One region of the Marinobacter sp. 1_MG-2023 genome, then DNA from elsewhere that is predicted to be linked to it. Evidence: predicted binding sites of a transcription regulator. Region 1 holds the regulator's gene; the other holds the start of a gene.
What was found. Region 1 encodes sigma-54, which starts transcription at its own class of promoters, with help from an activator protein. Its sites were predicted from a motif close to ANTGGCATNNANNTTGCTNT; they were not measured.
Positions count from the first base shown of each region.

Region 2: the regulator sigma-54 is predicted to act here: its motif matches at 9,330-9,349, upstream of nirB (nitrite reductase large subunit NirB).

Region 1 is NZ_JAUOST010000001.1:1,247,988-1,259,548, forward strand. Features, by position in the region: gene rapZ (RNase adapter RapZ) at 1-137, opposite strand, end outside; gene ptsN (PTS IIA-like nitrogen regulatory protein PtsN) at 167-637, opposite strand; gene hpf (ribosome hibernation promoting factor) at 724-1,032, opposite strand; gene Q4606_RS05720 (RNA polymerase factor sigma-54) at 1,138-2,679, opposite strand; gene lptB (LPS export ABC transporter ATP-binding protein) at 2,854-3,579, opposite strand; gene lptA (lipopolysaccharide transport periplasmic protein LptA) at 3,607-4,137, opposite strand; gene lptC (LPS export ABC transporter periplasmic protein LptC) at 4,121-4,741, opposite strand; gene Q4606_RS05740 (HAD family hydrolase) at 4,744-5,307, opposite strand; gene Q4606_RS05745 (KpsF/GutQ family sugar-phosphate isomerase) at 5,343-6,323, opposite strand; gene Q4606_RS05750 (ABC transporter ATP-binding protein) at 6,624-7,436, shown strand; gene mlaE (lipid asymmetry maintenance ABC transporter permease subunit MlaE) at 7,433-8,215, shown strand; gene mlaD (outer membrane lipid asymmetry maintenance protein MlaD) at 8,250-8,699, shown strand; gene Q4606_RS05765 (phospholipid-binding protein MlaC) at 8,772-9,383, shown strand; gene Q4606_RS05770 (lipid asymmetry maintenance protein MlaB) at 9,380-9,688, shown strand; gene Q4606_RS05775 (BolA family protein) at 9,714-9,956, shown strand; gene murA (UDP-N-acetylglucosamine 1-carboxyvinyltransferase) at 9,985-11,247, shown strand; gene hisG (ATP phosphoribosyltransferase) at 11,277-11,561, shown strand, end outside.
Region 2 is NZ_JAUOST010000005.1:6,400-17,960, reverse strand. Features, by position in the region: gene Q4606_RS12930 (NfeD family protein) at 1-27, opposite strand, end outside; gene Q4606_RS12925 (SDR family oxidoreductase) at 227-1,042, shown strand; gene Q4606_RS12920 (class II glutamine amidotransferase) at 1,074-1,877, shown strand; gene Q4606_RS12915 (metal-dependent hydrolase) at 1,925-2,830, opposite strand; gene Q4606_RS12910 (AraC family transcriptional regulator) at 3,050-4,225, shown strand; gene Q4606_RS12905 (TM2 domain-containing protein) at 4,243-4,650, shown strand; gene Q4606_RS12900 (wax ester/triacylglycerol synthase family O-acyltransferase) at 4,643-6,040, opposite strand; gene nirD (nitrite reductase small subunit NirD) at 6,153-6,521, opposite strand; gene nirB (nitrite reductase large subunit NirB) at 6,685-9,192, opposite strand; gene Q4606_RS12885 (nitrate regulatory protein) at 9,527-10,831, shown strand; gene Q4606_RS12880 (hypothetical protein) at 10,809-11,525, opposite strand.

The DNA.
Region 1 (11,561 bases):
TTAGCAGCTTCCCGGGTAAGAGGAAACAGCAGCCCGATCGGCAGGTTATCAATACAGTAGTATCCGAGGTCTTCCAGTACGTGAAGGGCGGTACTCTTGCCGGAGCCGGACCTGCCACTGACGATGATGAGCTTCATGATGAAACAGCCTGTTCCCAGAGTGGATGTCAGCCGCTCGCGGCGGTCATGCGTTGGTAAAGCGTGCTCGCATCTTCGCTCTGCCTGAGACGGTCACAGAAGGTACGCTCATTGAATTTCTCGGCGAGCTGGCTCAGTAACTCAAGGTGCTCACTGGTGGCTTCCTTGGGTACCACCAGTGCAAATACAAGATCCACCGGCTGGTTATCAATCGCATCAAACTCGACGGTTTCGTCCAGCGTCATCAGAACGCCAATAACGTGCTCAAGCCCTTCCAGGCGGCAGTGGGGGATGGCGATCCCCTGGCCGATTCCAGTGCTGCCCAGCCGCTCACGAGCGATCAGATTGTTGAAAATCTGGCTCTCGCTGAGTGAATCATTTTGCTGACGGATCTGCTCGGCAATGAACTCCAGAACCCGCTTTTTACTCGAGGCGGGTACCTTACACAGGGTCAGTTCCGGTGCAAGAATGTTGTCTATTGTCAGGGATGTGTCGCTCATGAATCGACCGCGCTTCCGTTAAAATAAAGCTGCGGCACGTTGTCCGGGCCGCAGCTTGATTAGATTACATGCCTGAAAATGGCCGCCTATCGGGCGGTATTTCCCTGCATCCTGTCCAGGCTTTTCTCTTTGTGCTTGAGGATCTGTCGGTCAAGCTTGTCGACGAGGCCGTCGATAGCCGCATACATATCCTCGTTTTCCGCCTTTGCGTGAATCTCACCACCAACCACGTGGAGCGTAGCATCGGCGATCTGCCGAACCTTATCAACTTCCAGTGTTACCTGGCAGTTACTGATATGGTCGAAGTGCCGCTCCAGCCGTTCAAACTTTTCGGATACATATTCCTTCAAAGCGGGAGTCAGTTCTACGTGATGGCCTGAAATGTTGAGTTGCATAGACGTCTCCTGTTGTCATTCGTTCCGGCTCCTGGAGCCGGACTGAGTGCTGGCGTTTGTGACTGTGCCAGCGAAATCCGTAGTAGTCAGTTAACCGTGTCCGGTTCAAACCAGGCGCTTGCGTTCGTTCGAGGGCGGAATGTGCATGGCTTCGCGATATTTTGCAACTGTGCGCCTCGCCACTTTGATTCCCTGTTCCCCAAGCATGGTCGCAATCTTGCTGTCACTCAACGGCTTTTTAGGTGTTTCGGCCGCAATCAGCTTTTTGATCATGGCGCGAATCGCGGTTGAGGAGCATTCTCCGCCCTCGTCAGTGCTGACGTGGCTGGAAAAAAAGTACTTCAGCTCGAAGATACCCCGAGGGGTATGCATGTACTTCTGCGTCGTTACACGGGAAATGGTGGACTCATGCATTTCCACTACCTGGGCGATATCAGAGAGAATCAGCGGCTTCATCGCCTCCTCTCCATGATCCAGAAAGCCCTGCTGGTACTCAACAATACGTGTGGCTACCTTCAACAGAGTTTCGTTCCGGCTTTGCAGGCTTTTTATGAACCACTTGGCCTCCTGAAGCTGGTCACGAAGATAGGTATTGTCAGCGCTGCTGTCCGCACGCTTTATCAATGAAGCATAGCTGGCATTCACGCGTATGCGCGGTGCAATTTCCGGATTCAGCTCCACGCGCCACCGGCCGTTGTGTTTGCGTACGATGACATCGGGAATGACATAATCCGGTTCTGTGCGATCGATAATGTCACCAGGCCGCGGATTTAGGCTGGTGATCAGCGCGAGCACATCACGCAATTGATCTTCTTTTAGGCGGCTGCGGCGAAGCAACTGGGCATAATCGCGATTGCCCAGCAGATTTATATAATGGGTGATAACCAGACGCGCCTGGGCCAGCCAGGGTGTTTCCGGGGGCAGTTGGTTGAGTTGAATCAACAGGCAATCCTGCAGATCCCGGGCGAAAACCCCCGGCGGATCGAAGTACTGCAGCCGCCGTAAAACGGCTTCCACTTCATCCATTTCAAGAGGGTCTTCATCGCTCTCGTCACTCAGGCCCGCGTAGATCTCATCAAGTGTACTGGTGAGATACCCGCGCTCATCTACCGCATCCATCAAAGCATGAGCAATGGCCTGATCCCGCTCACTCAACGGAGTAAGGTTGAGCTGCCATTCAAGATGGTCCCTGAGGGTTTCGGTCGGAGAGTTCCGGGTTTCGAAATCGTGGTCGTTCTCATCATCGTTCCGCGCGGCCGGGGCGGGAGCGGACTGATAAACATCTTCCCAGGCGGTATCTACGGGAAGATCATCGGGAAGCGCATCCGGTATTTCGTTTTCGGACTGCCAGTCCGGGCCGGTTTCGTTTTCATCCCAGTCAGAAGCGTTAGAGTCACCAGCTACGTCGGCCGAAACTTCCTCCGACGCGGTGTCTTTGTGCTCGCCCTGATCGTTATCGGCTGGGGTCGATTCAGACTGGTCGTCATCTTCCGAGGCTTCCAGCAGGGGATTGGATTCCAGGGCTTGCTGGATTTCCTGCTGAAGATCGAGAGTTGATAACTGCAGAAGCCTGATCGCCTGTTGCAGCTGGGGCGTCATGGTCAGGCTTTGACCCAGCTTTAATTGTAATGAGGCTTTCATAACCATCGCTCAGGATCCGTCACTTATACCCACTCTGAATTTCTTGCATTGACTAAAAAATCTATGTATGCCGGCTACTTGCCGCCACTTTAGATTATCCTAGCAAGTTCTTTGCCGAGTTTACTTGCTCCGGGTCTGCAAAACAATCGAACGGGTGTAACCGAGTGTCGAAAACAAAGCTTACAGGTGAAATTCATTGCCAAGGTACACTTCTTTAACTTGTTGATTGGCCAGAATAGATTCCGAATTTCCAGAGGCAATAATGTGGCCACCTGAAACAATGTAAGCGTTCTCGCAGATATCCAGTGTTTCGCGCACGTTGTGATCGGTGATCAGAACACCTATACCTTTGTCCCGGAGGTGACGAATAATCTGTTTGATATCACTCACGGAGATAGGGTCTACACCTGCAAATGGCTCGTCGAGCAGAATAAAGGCGGGTTCCATCGCCAGAGCGCGGGCGATCTCAACCCGGCGGCGTTCACCCCCGGAGAGCGCCATGCCAAGGCTATCGCGAATATGGGTGATGTGAAATTCTTCCAGCAACTGCTCGAGCTTCTGCAGGCGGTCAGCACGATTGAGGTTTTTGCGGGTTTCCAGAATCGCCATGATGTTATCTCGCACGGAGAGCTTGCGGAACACCGAGGCTTCCTGCGGCAGGTAGCCAATCCCTTTGCGGGCTCGTCCGTGCATGGGTAAGGGCGTAATGTCCTGGCTGTCGATGGTTATGCGGCCATTGTCGGCGTTCACCAGCCCTACAATCATATAGAAACAGGTGGTCTTGCCGGCGCCGTTAGGGCCGAGCAGTCCGACGATTTCACCGCTGCGAATTTCCAGCGAAACATCGATGACCACTTTTTTCTGTTTGTAGCTTTTCGCCAGGTTGCTCGCTCTGAGAACTGCCATCGAACCTCTGTTTGCTGTAATCAGCTGTTATTGGTTGGAGTTGGTACCGCGGGGCTGGATGATCATTTCGACCCGGCCCGGGCCAGCGCCGGTATCCTCGCTGCCTTCTGCAGTGACCACTCGTTGCTCGGTATCGTAATGAATAATGTCGCCGCTGAACACGTTGCCATTCTGCTCAATCACAGCCTCGCGTTCAAAGGTGAGCTGTTTGTCAGAGGCCGACCAGGTTATGTTGAGGGCTTTGGCGTCGGTCTCACCTTCTCCGCTGGTAACCGGCTGCTGGTAGCGTGCAGGAGTACCATTGGCCTCAATGCGGTTCAGGCCTTCGGCGCTGCGATACAGAACGACACGTTCCGCCGTTAGACGGGTTTTGCCCTGAACCAGTTCTACAGCTCCGGTGTAGGTGGCAATGCCCTTACCGTCGTCGAGACGAGCGCTGTCAGCGCTGACGGTAATAGGGGAGTCGGAGTCAAGATCAAATGCCATTGCCGGGCCAGTGAGGCTTGCAACCAGAATGCCGGCAAGCACTTTGCCCATTGAGTTATCTGACGGTTTCATAGCGTCCTTCCACCTGGGAGTTGAGTTCCAGAATGCGTTCATCAATCCACGCGTTCATGCCTTTAGCCCGGGTAGTGCCCACGCTGTCAGTAATTTCTACAAAATCATCGGTGTAGACTTTACCCTGATTGTTGTCCAGGGTCAGGCTCTCTGTGACCAGAGTCGCTTCACGCTCACCAATAGTGCGCACCACGCGAACGTTGCCGGTCAGGTGTAACAGGTCTTCGCCCTGCAGCAGGTTGCCGTTCTCGGCTTTGAGTACCCATGGCTCAGTTTCGGTTGCGCTGAACACCTCTGCATTGGGCAGCTCCATGGTAGCCCGGTTTCCCTCTTCAAACTGTTCGATACGGGGGCTGGTAAAAACGATCTTGCGATTGCCTGCGTCATCGTAAGATGTGTAGCTGCCGTTGATTACAAAACCGTCGGGTTCACCCTCTCCTCGGAGCTGTCTGGCATCGCTGTAACTGGTTACCGGTGATTCGTCACTTTGCCACAGAAGGAAAAACGTGGCGGCGATGGTGGCTGCCAGCGCGAGCATGCGAAGTCGTGGCCTGTTTGCCATGGCCAGCAAAGATAGCAGGCTGTTCTTTTCGCTTTGTGCCATGGCTATGGTTCCAGATAGGGCGTCAATGCTGAGTTCAGGCTGCCCCCTGCCGTCAGTAGCAGGTCACAGAGTTCGCGCACGGCTCCGTTGCCACCGCTAACCTCGGTGCAGTAATCCGCATGCTCTTTCACCAGCCAGTATGCGTTCGGAACCGTAACCCCAAGGCCCGCGTAGCGAATGGCGGGCAGGTCCGGCAAATCATCGCCCATGTAGGCGATGGCTTCTGGCAGAATGCCCAGCGTGCTCACTAACTCTTGCAGGGCGACCTTTTTATCCTCGCGACCCTGCATAAGATGAGGGATTCCAAGGTCTTTCATACGCTTTTCAGTAAGCGGTGAGTTGCGGCCGGTAATGACGGCTACAGTGATGCCCGCTGCCATGATCTGTTTGAGACCCAGCCCGTCCAGAATGTTAAAACCTTTCAGCTCATCGCCTTTTGCGCTGAAGTAAATTTTGCCGTTGCTCATGATGCCATCAACGTCCAAAGCAACAAGCTTGATACGCGCTGCTTTCGTCAGCAGGGTGTCGGGCCAGTTTTCCTGAAGTGGGCTTTTTAGTTCTTCCATTAAATCGATCTCTGAATAACTCTTTAAGCAGCTTTTTAGATAACTCCGGCGCGGAGCAGGTCGTGCATGTTAATGGCTCCAACCAGGGCGCCGTTTTCGTCGACCACGGGGAGTGCGTTTATCTTCAGGCCTTCCATAACGTTGAGGGCCTCGGCTGCCAGCTGATCCGGCTGAATGGCTCTTCCATTGCGCGTCATCACATCCCGCATGGGGGTGGTGTGCACATCAATGGACTTATCCAGGGTACGGCGCAAGTCGCCGTCAGTGAAAATGCCAGTCATGGAGCCAGCACTGTTTACGACGGTGGTCATTCCCAACCCTTTGCGGGATATCTCCAACAAAGCGCCGCTCAGGGTGGTGTCTTCCCCTACCACGGGTATGCGATCACCAGTGTGCATAATGTCGGAAACCCGTAGCAGGAGTTTACGACCCAGGCTGCCGCCCGGATGTGAGATCGCGAAGTCTTCCGCGCTGAAGCCCCGCGCCTCCAACAAGGCAACGGCCAGGGCATCGCCCATCACCAGGGTTGCGGTTGTACTGGATGTCGGCGCCAGTCCAAGAGGGCAAGCCTCTGTTTCCACTCTGACATCCAGGTTCGCAACCGCCTCTTTCGCCAGTACGGACGCCGGATTGCCGGTCATGCTGATCAGAGGTGCGCCCATGCGTTTGATCAGTGGCAGGATGGTAACCACTTCGCTGGTGTTGCCGCTGTTCGAAATGGCAATTACGACGTCCTGGCTGGTTATCATGCCCATATCGCCATGGCTGGCTTCCCCTGGGTGAACAAAAAAAGAAGGGGTGCCGGTACTGGCCAGGGTAGCTGCAATCTTGTTACCCACATGGCCGGACTTGCCCATGCCTGTCACCACAACACGGCCTTTGCATGCCATGATTACTTCGCAGGCACGTACAAAGTGGTCATCGATGCGATTTTCCAGGGCGCTGATTGCATCGCGCTCAATGCGAATGGCCTGGAGTGCGGGGTTCCGGAAATTGAATGTTTTTTGCTCAGTCATCGGGCAAAGGGCCTGCTTTTTCGTTAATTTACGGGAATGCGATAAAGTTGACGAAGTATAACATTTCCCACCAGTCGCGAGGCCTGGTTACTGGATGTTCATCAGAGATTGCAGTAGCGGGCGTTGTAGCGAATTCCGCAAGGATTTCTCTGTAAAGTTCAGTGAAACTGATCATTGCTATCGATTCATTTTACGAACCACTGATTGAGCTTGTGGGCTCCTTAGAATAATGTAGCCGGTCTTTGAAAGCCAAGCGCTATGCGTTGAGAGCTAAAGGCTATGGGCTGAAAGGTAAGGAATATGGGTTTGAGCTCGTACATTTCATTAAAGGACGTTGTATTTTCGCGCTCCGGTCGCCGCATTTTCAATGGTGTTTCCGTGGACATTCCCCGTGGAAAAATTACCGCCATTATGGGCCCTAGCGGCAGCGGGAAAACCACTTTGTTGCGTTTGGTTGGTGGTCAGCTCCGGCCAGATTCCGGCAGCATTATGGTGGATGGTCACCCGATTTCTGAACTTCGCCGTAAAGAGCTTTACAAGTTTCGGGAAAAAATGGGCATGTTATTCCAGAGCGGTGCCTTGTTTACCGATTTGAGCGTATACGAGAATGTGGCTTTCCCGATGCGTGTGCACACGAAATTGCCGGAAGACATGATTCACGACATCGTAATGATGAAGCTGGAGGCCGTTGGTTTGCGTGGTGCGCGCAAACTTATGCCATCGGAACTTTCCGGTGGTATGGGTCGGCGCGTCGCTCTGGCCCGCAGTATTGCTCTGGATCCGGAGCTGATCATGTACGATGAGCCCTTTGCCGGGCAGGACCCGATTGGTATGGGTGTGCTGGTGAAACTGATTCGTGACCTCAACAGCTCCATGGGGCTCACCAGTGTTCTGGTCTCCCACGACGTAAAAGAATCCCTGAGCATCTGCCATTACGCCTGTATTATCGCGGATGGAAAAGTGATTGGTACAGGTACACCTGCCGAGTTGCAGGATCATCCGTCCGAGCAGGTACAACAGTTTTTGAACGGGCACCCGGATGGCCCCGTGCCGTTCCATTACCCATCCTCGGCTGCGGCTGAAGATTTTGGTCTCTCGGGAGGTGTCTCGTGATCAACAGAATCGCTTCCTTCGGGCGTAGCGGGATCGACCTTGTTATATCGTTCGGCCAGGCTGGCCGCTTTCTGGCGGGCGTCTTGTCAGGTGTTCCGCACCCAGCAACCGGTTTCCCGCTTTTGATGAAGCAGCTGTATTCGGTTGGTGTGCTATCGCTGGCTATCATAGTGGTTTCCGGCCTGTTTATCGGCATGGTACTCGGCCTTCAGGGCTATACAATTCTCAGCGATTTTGGTTCCGAAGCGGCCATAGGGCAGATGATTGCGCTTACCCTGGTGCGTGAGCTCGGGCCTGTGGTAACCGCACTGCTGTTTGCCGGGCGCGCAGGCTCGGCGTTGACCGCTGAGATAGGCTTGATGAAAGCGACCGAGCAGCTGTCCAGTATGGAAATGATGGGGGTCGACCCTTTGCGGCGGGTTATTGCTCCCAGGCTCTGGGCGGGTTTCATTGCCATGCCGGTGCTGGCTATCATTTTTTCAATGGTAGGTATCTGGGGCGGAATGCTGGTTGGTGTCGAATGGCTGGGCGTTTTTGAGGGTTCATACTGGGGCAATATGCAGGCCTCAGTGGACTTCTGGGACGATGTAGTAAATGGCGTGATTAAAAGCGTGGTGTTCGGCTTTGTGTGCGCCTGGATTGCGGTTTATCAGGGCTACGACTGTGTACCCACATCGGCAGGAATCAGCTCGGCTACTACAAAAACGGTGGTTTACTCCTCGCTGGCCGTGCTGGGGCTGGATTTTGTGCTCACTGCCGTAATGTTCGGCAACTTCTGATTAACGACTGACGAGATAATACCGGGAGCGGGTAATGACACAAAGAACAACGGATATCACAGTTGGCCTGTTTATGCTGGCGGGGCTTGCAGCGCTGCTGTTTCTCGCATTGCAGGTAAGCGGACTGTCGCCAAAATCCGCAAAAAGTACCTACACCATTTACGCCGACTTTAATGACACCGGCGGTATTACACCCCGAGGCAGGGTGTCCATGGCAGGCGTAACGGTGGGCACTATTGATTCCATCAGTCTGAACAAGGAAACCTTCCAGGCGCGGGTCGCTATGTCCATCCATGGTGATGTGGACAATATCCCCGCAGATAGCGCTGCAGTAATACGTACATCCGGATTGCTGGGCGAGCAGTACATTGATATATCAATTGGTGGCGAAATGGACTCCCTCAAAGAGGGCGACACGTTCTACTCCACCCAGTCTGCCATGAATATCGAACGGCTGATCAGCAATTTTGCGTCTGGCAAATAAGCCAGTTTTGCGACAGAACAGGAGAATCAGGTGATTGCGTCAATACAACGATTTTTTCTCGCTCTGACTCTGATGGCGTTTTGCGTGGCATCAGTTCATGCGGGCCCGGAAGAAGACTTGCAGCAGTATGTGGATGAGAATACACAGATGCTGGTAGAGAAACTTAACGCCGAGCGCGGGCTTTATGACCGTGATCCTGAGGCGTTTTACCAGAGTATGGACGATGCACTTGAGGGTTTTGTTGATTTTCGCCGAATTGCAGCCCGGGTAATGGGTCGTTATGCGCGGCAAACAACTCCCGAACAGCGGGATGAGTTTGTGGTTAAATTCAAGCGCAGCCTGTTCGACAGCTACGCACAGGCGTTGGTGAGTGCGGAAGATTTCAGAATCAATGTCAACGATGCTTCCATCAATCCGCAGAACGATAACCGTGCTTCTGTGGCCATGGAAGTGATTACTGCCACGGGAAATCGTCACTCAGTCACCTATTCCATGTATCGCCGGGAGGGCAGTAACTGGATGATGGAAAATGTGATCGTCGAGGGAGTTAACATCGGCCTGTCGTTCCGGGATCGCTTCACCCAGGAAATGGAAGCCAACCGTGGGCAGGTTCAGGTAGTGATCGACGGATGGAGTGATGCAGTGAAATCTCTCAACCTGGAAGACGAAGTGAACAATTCATGAACACAGAGCTACCGACGGTGAAGCAAAAGGGTGGCGTGCTCGCGGTTGCCGGGGCCATTGACGCTCACACAGTGTTGCCATTGCGAGCTGAGGGCGAGCGGCTGATCAAAACGGCTAGCGGAAGCCTGGTGGTGGATCTTGAAGGCTTGACCACCACTCACAGTGCGGCCCTCTCTATGCTTCTATGTTGGAGTCGGCTTGCTGAAAAGCAGGGTGTTTCACTGTCTTTCACAGGCGCACCAGAGCGCCTCGTTTCGCTTGCGGCTTTGAGCAACCTCGCGGATTGGTTACAATCCCGCCCCTGATTTCAATAAAACCCGAGGATTTACTATGGACGCCACCGAAGTCTCCGAGCTGGTCAAAGAAGCACTGCCTGATTGTGAAGTGCAGGTACAGATCGACGGCAGCCATTACATGGTGGTAGTCATAGGTGAGGTTTTCGAAGGCCTGTCGAGCATCAAGCGGCAGCAACTGATCAACAAGGCGCTATTCCAGCAAATCATGGATGGCACTATTCATGCCCTTCATCCGAAACCTTTTACACCGGCTGAATGGGCCGCGCGCCAGGGCTGAACAGCTCGCACACGACAGGATTACCATTGTGGACAAACTTTTGATCCGGGGCTGCAAGCCCCTGGACGGCGAAATCCGGATTTCCGGTGCTAAGAATGCCGCCCTTCCTATTCTTGCTGCCACCTTGCTGGCGGATGAGCCGGTGACCGTAGGCAATCTGCCGCACCTGCACGACGTGACAACCATGATCGAGCTGCTTGGCCGCATGGGTGTGGAACTAATGATTGATGAGAAGATGAGCGTTGAAATTCACGCTAACACCATCAAGCATTTTCATGCGCCTTACGAGCTGGTGAAAACCATGCGTGCCTCCATTCTGGTGCTTGGGCCGTTGGTCGCGCATTTCGGCGAAGCTGAAGTTTCTCTGCCTGGTGGCTGTGCCATTGGCAGCCGCCCGGTAAACCTGCATATTCAGGGCCTTGAGCAGATGGGCGCGGATATCAAGGTAGAGAACGGCTACATCCGGGCGAAAACCAATGGGCGCTTGAAAGGTGCGCACATTTTTATGGATGTGGTGACGGTGACCGGCACGGAAAACCTGTTGATGGCTGCGGCTCTTGCTGAAGGCACAACCATACTCGAAAACGCTGCCCGCGAGCCGGAAGTCGTTGATTTGGCTGAATGCCTGATTGCCATGGGGGCAAAAATCACCGGGCAAGGCACTTCGACTATTGTTATTGAAGGTGTTGAGCGTTTGCACGGCTGTCACTACAACGTGCTACCAGATCGTATTGAAACGGGTACCTACCTGGTGGCGGCAGCCGCGACCGGTGGCCGCGTAAAACTAAAAGATACCCGCGCGGATCTTCTCGATGCCGTGTTGCTCAAACTGGAAGAAGCCGGCGCCCACATCACTTCGGGTCCTGATTGGATCGAGCTGGATATGAAAGGTCAGCGTCCGAAGGCGGTTAATATTCGTACAGCGCCTTACCCGGCTTTCCCCACGGACATGCAGGCGCAGTTTGCCGCGATGAATGCAGTGGCGGAAGGTACAGGCACCATCATCGAGACCGTTTTCGAGAATCGTTTCATGCACCTTCAGGAACTGACCCGCATGGGGGCGGATATCACCTTGGAAGGCAATGCTGCCATTATCAAAGGCGTTGATCATCTGACAGGCGCGCCGGTTATGGCAACGGATCTGCGGGCATCCGCCAGTCTGGTAATCGCAGGTCTGATAGCCGATGGGGATACTATTATCGACCGTATCTACCATATCGATCGTGGTTATGAGTGCATTGAAGAAAAATTGCAGCTGCTTGGTGGAAGTATCCGCCGCCTGCCAGCGTGACAGACACAAGTGGGGAACCGGAAGGACGCATGACAGACTCCATTACCATCGCCTTGTCGAAGGGGCGAATCCTGGAAGAAACTCTGCCACTGCTGGCAGAAGCCGGAATTGAGCTGGTCGACGACATCAAGAAATCCCGTAAGCTGGTGTTTCCCACCACAGATCCGAATGTGCGGGTGCTTATTATCCGTGCAACTGATGTGCCCACGTATGTGCAATATGGCGGCGCCGATTTGGGTGTGACGGGCAAGGATGTGCTGATGGAGCATGGCGGGGAAGGGCTTTACGAGCCTTTGGATCTGAACATCTCCCGC
Region 2 (11,561 bases), on a different contig from region 1:
CCAGAAATGCGTAAGACTCCATTCCATACAGAAAATCCGCAGGTTCAGGGTTGAAGAAATCCGCGAGACTAAGCTCCCGGATTCTGGATTGTACCCAAAAGCGAGGGCTGAGTCCGAGTGGCCCTGGCGTCGCTCAAGACAGAAATTTGAAGCCATATGCTGATCAGGGGCGGTTGTTAGAGTATCTTCTTTAATCAGCACAACACACAACAAGAGTTCAACGCCCATGAAAAATCTGAAAAACAAAGTGGTGGTAGTAACCGGAGCGGGTTCTGGTATCGGGCGAGCCCTCGCCAAAGCGCTGGCAGTGCGGGGCTGCAGGCTCGCCTTATCGGATGTTAACGAGGAAGGCCTGGCTGAAACGGCTGCTTCTATCGAAGGTTCGGAAGTCAGAACCTATCGGTTGGACGTGAGTGACAGAGACGCTGTATACGCCCATGCGGCGGATGTTGTGAAGGACTTTGGCCAGGTTAATGTGATCATCAATAACGCCGGTGTTGCACTTTCTGCAACGGTGAGAGAGATGTCTGACGCGGATTTTGAGTGGATCATGAATATCAATTTCTGGGGTGTTGCAAACGGATCCCGTGCTTTCCTGCCACACCTGATCGCCTCGGGTGATGGTCATGTGGTGAACATATCCAGTGTGTTTGGCATGATCGGCGTGCCCACACAAAGTGCTTATAACGCAGCGAAATTTGCCGTTCGCGGATTTACCGAGTCCCTGCGCCAGGAAATGAAACTGGAAAAACAGCCGGTTGCGGTCAGTTGTGTGCACCCTGGAGGTATCAAAACCAATATTGCCAATTCGGCACGCACCAGCCGGCCTAAAAGTGCCGAACATCTACGAAAAGGCTTTGACAGGCTGGCTATGACCACTCCGGAAAAAGCCGCTGAAACGATTGTAAAAGGCATTCTTAAAAATGAGTCCCGTATTCTTGTGGGAACCGATGCCTGGGGTATTGATGCGATCAACCGACTGCTGGGTTCGGCCTATCAGCCCCTGGTTGAGCGTTTTGCCGGAAAGAGTTTGTATCGCTGATCGGAACAACTGTAAGGAATAACTTCGCTCTATGTGTGAACTGCTGGCCATGAGCGCCAATACACCCACTGATCTCTGCTTCAGTTTCACCGGGCTGACCCGCCGAGGTGGCGACACTGGCCCCCACAAGGATGGCTGGGGTGTGGCTTTTTATGAGGGCAAAGGCGTGCGGGCCTTCCACGATGTGGATGCCAGCGCTAATTCACGGCTTGCGGAAGTCGTTCAGACTCACCCGATCAAAAGCGAAGTAGCGATCTGCCATATCCGCCAGGCTAATGTGGGTGAAATTTGCCTGGCCAATACCCATCCGTTTATGCGTGAGCTTTGGGGCCGTTACTGGGTGTTTGCCCATAACGGTCAGCTTTCCGAGTTTCAGTCATCGCCGGGGTTTTACGAACCTGTTGGCGGCACGGACAGTGAGGCTTTGTTCTGCGACATTCTCAATCACTTGCGTGGTCAGTGTGATCGTAGCGACCCGGCTGAGGCTATTACCGAGCGACTGGTTCAGCTCTCGAAAACTTATGCTGGTCAGGGTGTGTTCAATCTGTTGCTGAGCAACGGCGACTGGCTGTTCACTTACTGCACTACCAAAATGGCCAGCATCACCCGCCGTGCGCCCTTTCGCCCCGCAAGGCTGAAAGATGCCGACGTTATCGTCGATTTTGAGTCTGAAACGACGCCGAACGATATCGTGAGCGTTATCGTAACCGAGCCGCTGACCAGCGATGAGGAATGGGATATTTATCAGCCCGGCGAGTGGCGGTTATGGCGTAAGGGCATAGTGGAAGCGAAAGGCATAGCGGTCAACGAACAGAGCGTTGCGCCTGGAAACTAGACTGGCCGGCGCTACTATTTGGCCGGCCACCCGGTTGCATCTCGGAGTTACTGCAGGGTTTTGCGGTTGCCGTTTTGGTACTGGGGTGCAATGTAAGCCTGGATTTCAGCTTTGAAGTGTGCAACCAGCTCGCTGTTGTCATGGTCCCAGGGATGATAGCCTGGCTTGAAGTAGGCAAACCAGGCAGGGATCAGGCTGGAAAAGGTGCCGTTATTCCCCCATAAACGCCACAAGCCGCTGACGGTATCTTTGATTGAGAAGCGTCTGGCATCCTTCAGCATCATGCGACAGGTGAAATAAGTGGCCATGACACCCAGAGCGGCCGTGCTGAAAGCCAGGTAAAAGGTTCTTTCGGCGTAGGTGCCACCGACCTGCTGGAACACATCGTAAGCCACTGCTTTGTGCTCGGTTTCCTCAATCGCATGCCATGCCCAGAGCGGGCGCATGGTCTCATGCATGCCTTCGCGGATATCGTCACGCTCCAGAAGCATATCCGCCATCATAGCTGTCATGTGTTCCAGGGCGCAGGTAATCGCCAGCTGATGGCGCTTTGGCAGTTTTTTTGTGGCGTTCAGAACCACGGCGAGGTGTTTTTCCATCTCGTCCACCGGCATGCCACGATCCCGCACATGCTGATTCATGGCCATATGCTCCAGGGAGTGCATGGCCTCTTGCCCGATAAATCCCCGTACCTCGGCCTTCAGCTTGGGGTCATCAATCTGATCCCGATAGGCGCGTACAGAGTCCACGAAAAACTGCTCGCCCAGGGGAAAAAGTACTGAGAGAGCGTTCATCATGTGGCTCAGAAAATGGCTGTTTTCCAGCCAGTAACGGGGCACCTGTTCATTAAATTCAAACCCCATGCGTTGGGCCTTGATGTTAACGTTACCCGGCGTTTTTGACGCCAGGCTGACTTTGGAAGCCCGCTTCTCAGCGGGTTTTGTGCTCAGCATGGGTCTACTCCTCACATTGGCTGATGTCATGCCCAGTGTGTGGGAGTCCAGCGTCAGGACGAATGCGGAAACGGGACGGTCACCATGCCATATGGGACAAAATTGCTGGTCAGTTGGCCGGCGCGACGCTAGCCGGGGTGCAACTCGTCCCACTGTAGTGGGTGTGGGCTTTTGCTAGAGTCAGTTTGAGACATTCTCCCAGGTGGTAAAGGGCAGCCTATGGTGATCCCCGGAGCAGAAAAAGAACTGCATGTGTTGGGACTCTCCCTTTTGCCTGGCGTGTACATGCGGGTGTTGGCACAGACTGTTCGACAGCTTGGACATAACGACCTATCGCTCTACGAGGGCCTCACATTCGGCCCGGAAGACCTGAAAGCCAATGACAGCCGGGTGTTCGTAACCGACGCAATGATTATGGCCGAGCGCGCACTGAAACTCGCCGGCAACGAAGGTTTGAGTTTCATGTTGGCCCGGGAGCTGCGGGTAACCATCCATGGCACGCTTGGATTTGCTGCTTTAACCAGCCCGACGTTTGCCGGGGCTCTTGACTCGGTTCGCCGTTATTTGCAGTTACGAGCGCCCTTTCTGAGCATGAGTTGGACTGAAGCCGATGATCACGTATTGGTGAAACTCTGCACCGATTTTGATGTGCCCAGCCTCTATCCGTTTCTGGTAGAAACCGTCAGTGCCACACTCATCTTGCTCACCGAACAGTTACTGGATGGCGGGGATGTGGAAAAACGCGGATTTTCTCTTGATAACGGCAAGCTGTCTGGCGTAAGTGTGCGCCTTGGCGGCGCTGAACCCGCTTATTACCGCCAGTTTGCGGATCAGCTGCCGGTCAGATTCGAGTACGATCAGCCCGATGCACTCCTGGTGTTTCCAAAAGCATTGCTGGATGTCCCCATGAGGCTGGCGGATGCAGAAGCCAGTCTCATGGCCCGCGAGGAGTGCGAGTTCGAGCTGCAGAAAGCGTTGAAAGAACAGGACGATCTCGCCATGGCCGTACGCAACATGTTGCGCATGATGCCCGGGCCCCTGCCTTCTCTGGAAGCCATGGCAGAGCGCTTCTGCGTATCTTCCCGAACATTAAAGCGCCGGCTCGCAGACAAAGAGACCAACTACCGTGAAATCGTAGAATGGGTCTTGAAAGACCGAGCGATTCAGCTGTTACGTTATACAAACCAGTCGGTTAGCGAAATTGCCTACCAACTGGGCTACGCCGACCTCTCCAACTTCAGCCGGGCTTTCAGAAAGTGGACCGGGAAATCCGCCAGCGAATTCCGCGAAGGTGGGCCTGATCCGGTATCAGAGGTCGGCCACTCTCCGGCCCGGCACCTTAACTGCAGGCCTTGTGGAATTAAGGTGTTAGCCCCATATAAAGGTCACGAATAATTTTCAGCGGAGTAGTTATGATTAGCAGACCAGATACGCACAGCAAGTTGTTTGGATACCTGCTCTGGATCTTCGGATTTTTAGGTGCCCACCGTTTTTATTACGGCAAGCCGATCACCGGAACCATCTGGTTCTTCACATTCGGGCTATTTTTTATAGGCTGGATAATCGACCTGTTTCTTATACCTTCCATGGATGAGCAGGCCGACAGCCGGTTCCGCGAAGGTGAGGTCAACTACAACATTGGCTGGCTGCTGCTGACCTTCACCGGCGTTTTCGGGTTACACCGGATGTACATGGGAAAGTGGATCACAGGTATTATCTACCTGCTGACCGGCGGCCTCTTCCTTATCGGTATTCTCTACGATTTCTGGACCTTGAATGACCAGATCTCGGAGCGTAACCGCGACGTAAAATTCAGCTGACGGCACCCTGTTCCAGCTCGACCAACCCATCTTCGAGATAATCCAGCATCCGCTGCAGGCTTGGTAGCGTGCGGCGGCAGCCAATCAAACCAAATTCCACCTGATCGTTGTAACTGGTGAGGGTCATATTCAGCGCCAGGCGGTCCATAGCGATGGAAACCGGGTACATGCCTTCCAGTTTGGCACCGTTCCAGTAGCTGGCCTCTTTCGGCCCGGGGACGTTGGATATCACCACGTTAAACGTCTGCCACTTAGGGGCCACGCCTGTCAGCAGATGAAACGCTGCTGGCGATAAGGTGAGTGCGGTGTAGTTAACGATTTCTTCAGGAGACATGTTCGCGTAGCGGTCTTTCCCCTCCTGCATACTTTGATGAATTTTTTGCAGGCGCGTGCCAGCGTGGCTCTCGTCCGTATACAGGTTCGCCAGGATTACACCCACCTGATTGCCTTCTGATTGCTTGCTTTCCGGTGTCCCGTCGTCGGGTTTGTCATACTTGCGCAGCGATACCGGAACCATAGCGATCAATGGCTTCTCTGGTAGCGCATCCAGGTTCATGAGGTAGGTACGCAAAGCACTGGCACACATTGCAGTGACGACATCGTTTACGGTGACGCCATAAGCTTGGCACACTGCTTTTATCCGCTTCAGACAGTATGATTGGGCCGCAAAACGTCGGGAGCCGGTAATTTTCTGGTTCAGAATACTGCGTGGCGCATGAAAAATGGAGTCGTAGAAGGGGTCTTTGCGTGCGGTGTTCATGGTGCGCAACAACGCCCGGGCTACGGCCGGCACAGTGCCGAGCTGTTTGCCGGATTCTCCCAGCAAATGACTCAAGTTGCGCCAGAGGGAGGATCCGCCCCCATTCTCATTTCGCCCGGATCGTGCCGACAAATCCCAGATTGGTGGCATATTGCGCTTTGCAGGGTCCGTGGACAGCATTCTCTGAAACATGCGCATCGCAGAAACACCGTCTACCAGGGAGTGGTGTATCTTGATGTAAACTGCGAACTGCCTGTCGCCCATCCCCTCGATGAGATGAAACTCCCACAGTGGCCGTTCACGGTCCATGAGGTGCGAGTGTTCCGCAGAGACAAAGCCAAGCAACTCGCGAATACGACCCGGGGTAGGCAGAGCTTCAAAACGGAAATGGTGCTCCAGATCCAGATGCTTGTCGTGTACCCAAACCGGTTGTGCAAACCGACTGTCGAGACGACGATCAAAGGGCGCCGTCACTTCAGTATCATTGCGAAGTTGCTCGGCAAGCCGGGCAACGTAATCATCCGGTGCATCTTCGGGAAACGAAAAGATCTGCAGTCCGCCCACATGCATGGGCTGCTGGCGCTTCTCCAGCCAGAGGAAAAGCTGGTCGGTGGGGCTCAGAGGCTTCACGGGCGGCATCCTTTTTATTGATGTTTCCCTGATCTTACCTCAGGTTGTCTGTGAGAGGTTGACCTCGGGTGCATGCCGGCCCGTTAAAATCGCTTGATCCAGCCCCGCCCGGTCAAGCAGCCACGGCTTGCCGCTGAACATCGGCTGTTTCCAGGAGAATTCGGTTGCCGTCCAGGAGAACAGGGTAGGTTCTGACCGACACCGAGTCATCTTCCAGGCAAGCTCCGGTTTTCAGGTTAAAGTGCTGTTTGTATAACGGCGAGGCTACGACAGCATTTCCTTTCAGGTCCCCCGTGATACCACGGGCCAGAATATTAGCGCCGCTGAATGGATCCGTGTGACTGATGGCAAAGAGAGCCGGTAGTCGGTGCGGTAGATAAAACACCGCCACCGGCCCCTCTTCCGTCCAGACCGCAATGCCGGATTCAGGCACCAGATCGTCAACAGTACAAACCGCATTCCAGGAAGTATGAGTTTTCATCTTCGTTCTCCTTAAGTCTTCGTTTTTTGATATTCGCGAGTTCGGTGAGAGTGGTGGTATGGGGTGCTTTTCCGCCGGGAAAAAGATGTCTGAGCGCAGCGAGTTATTTTTCCCAGAGGAAAAGCACCTCGTGCCGCCGCGCTCTCGCACCCAAACAAACAGGCTACGCAGACTCCAGAACAGGCCGTCTCTGCCCCCGCTCTGAAGTCCACTGCTGCACCGGATCCTTCTGCTCTGGCAGGTTCACAAACTCCCGGAACCGCTTACGCTTCTCGGGATCTTCCACCGCCGTTTTCCACTCACACTGGTAAGTGTCGACAATGCCGGCCATATGTTCCTCCAGCTCGGCACAGATCCCCAGGCTGTCCTCCAGCACCACCTGCTTCAGGTACTCCAGGCCGCCTTCCAGATTCTCCATCCACACACTCGTACGTTGTAGCCGGTCTGCCGTGCGTACATACAACATCACCACCCGGTCAATGGTGCGAATCAGCTCATCATCAGACAAATCGGTGGCAAACAGATCGGCGTGGCGCGGCCGCATGCCACCGTTACCGCAGACATACAGGTTCCAGCCATTCTCGGTAGCTATCACCCCGAAATCCTTGCTCTGAGCCTCGGCACATTCCCGCGTACAACCAGACACCGCCATCTTCACCTTGTGCGGCGCCCGCAAGCCCTTGTAGCGGTCCTCCAAGCGGATCGCCATACCCACACTGTCTTGCACCCCGTATCGGCACCAGGTGTTCCCGACGCAGGATTTCACGGTCCGCAGTGATTTGCCGTACGCGTGGCCGGTTTCAAACCCGGCAGCGATCAGCTTTTCCCAGATCTCCGGTAGCTGGCTCAGGGTGGCACCAAACAGATCCACCCGCTGGCCGCCTGTAATTTTGGTATACAAATCGTACTCTTTGGCCACTTCGCCCAGCACAATCAGCTTGTCCGGAGTGATCTCACCACCCGGAATGCGCGGCACGATGGAGTAGGTGCCATTCTTCTGCATGTTGGCCATGAAGGTGTCGTTAGTGTCCTGCAGGGGCACATGGTCAGTGGCCAGGATGTGCTCGTTCCAACAGGAGGCCAGGATGGAGCCGACCGCCGGCTTGCAAATGTCACAGCCCTGGCCCATGCCATGCTGCCTGATAAGACTGCGGAAGGTGCGAATGCCATTCACCCTGACCAGGTGGAACAGCTCCTGGCGGCTGTACGGGAAGTGTTCGCAAAGGTCTTTGCTGACTTCCACGCCGCGCTTTTCAAGCTCGCAGTCCACCACGTTCTTCAGCAGTGCGGTGCAGCCCCCGCAGCCGGTGCTGGCTTTGGTCTCGGCTTTGACACTGCCGAAATCGGCACAACCCGCATCAATGGCCTTGCAGATGTCCCCTTTGGTTACGTTGTGGCAGGAACAGATCGAGGCGGTTTCCGGCAGGGCATCCGGACCCAGTGCCGGGGCGCCGCCCTGGTTTTCCGGCAGGATCAAGGTTTCCGGATTCTCTGGCAACGGAATGTCGTTCAGAGCGTATTGCAACAGGGAATCGTAGTGGCTGTTATCGCCCACCAGAATGGCGCCCAGCAGGGTCTTGCCGTTCTCACTGATGACCATGCGACGATAGTGGCCGGCCTGCTCATCATTGAAACGGATACTCCGGGCTCCCGGGGTCTGGGCGTGGGCATCGCCGATGGAGCCCACGTCGACACCCAGCAGTTTCAGCTTGGTGCTCATGTCAGCGCCGGTAAAGGCGGCATTGTTGTCGCCGTTCAGAACCGAAGCCAGGGTGCGGGCCATGGTATAGCCGGGGGCAACCAGCCCGAAAATTCTCTGTTCCCAGAGCGCACACTCGCCAATGGCATGGATATGTGGGTCTGAGGTAGTGCACTGGTCATTCACGACAATACCGCCGCGCTCGCCCACCTCCAGGCCGCTGGTTCGCGCAAGGGTATCCTGCGGGCGAATACCCGCAGAAAATACGATCAGGTCGGTTTCCAGATGGCTGTCATCGCTGAAGTTCATGCGCAGCCGAGCACTCTCGCCTTCAACGATGGCGGTAGTGGCTTTTTCGGTGTGCACCTGAACACCCAGCTCTTCGATCTTGTGGCGTAATAGTGCCCCGCCATCGGCATCAAGCTGTACGGGCATCAGACGGGGGGCAAATTCAACCACATGCGCCTTCAGGCCGAGGCTGGTTAGTGCGTTAGCGGCTTCCAGGCCGAGCAGCCCGCCCCCAACCACTACCCCGGATTTGCCTTCATGTGCACTGGCCCGGATAGCATCGAGGTCTTCCAGGGTCCGGTATACGAAGCAATGTGGGTGCTCCCGGCCCTCAATCGGCGGTACAAACGGAAAGGACCCGGTGGCCAGCACCAGTTCGTCGTAGTTGTATTCGCCTTGGGGAGTGGTAAGGGTGCGCTGCTCACGGTCCAGGGCGGTGACCGGCTCATTCAGCCGCAGCTCAATACCCTGCCCGGTGTACCAGTCTGTGGTGCCCATAGCGAGATCGGCGTGGGTGGAGCCGGAAAAATACTCCGATAAATGTACGCGATCATAAGCCAGCTGTTTTTCCTCCCCGAATACGATTATCGCGTAATCAGCGGCTTTGGAGCTGGCGACGAACTGCTCCAGGAAATGGTGACCTACCATGCCATTGCCAATCACGATCAGGGTTTTCTTGCTCATGGTGGTGTCCTTTTAAACAAAAAAAAGCCGGAGCATCTCGTCCCCTGTGGGAGTCGATGGTCCGGCGCCAATGCCAACAATAGTGTTCTGGAAGCTCGGCCTGGTCCTTGGCCGGGATATGCATCCTTGGGTTATGCAAAGCGATGTTCATGCCAGTTTCAAAGAGCTATTTAAATCATATGGTTATAGTTTTCCTGGTTGGCGGTGGCGCACAGATACGCGGGTTTTCTGCACTTTGGCGGAGCAGGTTGCACGATTTTGATGCCTTTTGGCTGGCGCAGTAATTGCTCCGGTACCCGGTAACGCAACCGTGTGACTCACCCGGAGTTTTGAAATGGACACCCGTAAACGCCAACGCAAATCTGCGCAGCCCTCGGCTGAGGAGTATCTGATTGCCTCCAGACGGTGCGAGCTTATGCACCTCCAATATTTTTTGCAGATGGGCAAGCTGATGCAGAGCATCGGTAACCTGGTGCACGGCCTGCAGCGGGAGCGAGGCGCATCTAACATCTTTCTGGGGTCGGATGGTGAAAAGTTCGGCGAGGAACGAAAGGCCATGGTCGCGGAATCCGGTTGTTTGTACACCGTTTTCGAAAGGGCTCTGGATGAGATCCATGAAGAGCTGACGGCTCATCCCGTAAGCAGTCCCTTACTGGCCCATATTGCCAGTGCTCTTCACGGACTGGGGAGCCTGCCGGCGCTGCGCCTGGGGGTAAAGGACCGCACGTTGTCGGTGTCGGAGGCAACCGAATCCTACAGCATGCTTATTCATCGTCTGATTGCGGTGGTCTTCGAAGCGGCGGATACAGCGGTAGACCCTTCACTTGCGCGTTTGCTGGTGGCCATGGTGCATCTGATGAACGGCAAAGAGTTCTGTGGTCAGGAGCGTGCAACAGGCTCTGCTGGCTTCGCGAAGGGGAGCTTTGATGGTGCACTGGCTCGGCGCATAACGCACCTTGTTGAAGCACAGGAACGGTGTTTTGAGGTGTTTCTCGGGTTTGCAGATGAGCAAAGCTGCGGGCAGTTGCAGGACCTTCTGGCTCACGAGCGGGAGAAGGAAATTGAGCGCCTGCGGAAGCTCGGATGCTCTATCGGTCGCTACAAGCCATTGGACCCGGAGCTTTCCGATCAGTGGTTTGCGTTAATGAGCGAGCGTATGGACGAATTCAAGAAAGTAGAAGAGTCCGTGGAGGGCAGCTTTCATGGTCGCTGCGTAGAGCGATTCTCCGAGGCGCGACGTTCCTTGGCACACCATGAGACACTCATCGCATCACTCGATGAGCCTGAACCTTCGGCTCAGCCCCTGTTGGTTCTATGTGAGCCGGATGACAGTGGGGAGGCCCTGGCAGGTGAAGTCTGGAGCAGTGAGGGAATGGGCCAGCAATCAGGGCGGTCGATTTTTCACCTGGTTCAGGAACAATCACTCCGGCTTCAAAAAATGAGCGAGGATTTGCGGAGTGCGAAGGAAGCACTGGAGGAGCGGAAAATCCAGGAAAAAGCGGTCTCATTGCTGATGGGTCACCGAAAGATCAGTAACGACGAAGCCCACAGGGTTCTGCGAAAGCTGGCCATGGATCAGGGTAAGAAGCTGCCCGAGGTTGCGCGGGCGCTGGTCTCTATGGCCGATGTGTTGAAGTAGACCGCCTGCGCAGCATTGATAAGGGCACTCGGTAGCGTTGCCCCCGGAAGCTTCCTGTCCCGTCGACAGTGCAGGTTTTCCGATTGACCCGGACAATCTCTCCCTGAAACTCTCGAGCACCGGAGCTGAAGGCCACGGCATCTTCTACTTGCCAGGGCGACGGCTGGAGTGCCGGTTCAGGGAGCTCGAAAGTTTCACTGGATAGAGGGATCTGGTGTTCATTCGCCTGCTTCGCCAGTGTCGCCCGCGTCGTTTCTGCACCACCACTCTCATGCAGTTCATCGAGAATGGTGTAGAAATGCCGGTTGTGAACCGAGCCACGATATCTCTTGCCGGCGCTGTGCTGTAACAGGTGTGCAAACTCGTGACAGCAGGTGTGTGCCAGCAGGTTAAGTGTACTCAGCTCGCCGCCGAAATAGCCTCGCCTCTGGATTTCCCGTGCAGAAAGCCAGCCACTGGCCGTATCCGGCTGATGCTTGGCCTGAATCATACGGAGGCCGTAGGTAATCTGGTGCTGTTTTCGCTGCGGCTCAAAGCGATGATAAGTTGCCTGCCCAGAGCCCACCCGGCACACAAGAGAGCTGCCAGATACCCGTTTCTGAACCCAGCCTGCAGCAGGTTGCCAGAGAATCTGTTCGGTAACAATGCACATCAGTTCGCCGAGTTTGCGGGCTTGAGGTTTCGGGTCAGTCATATCAATTGAAGGGCTACACGCCTCATGGTCTGGTTA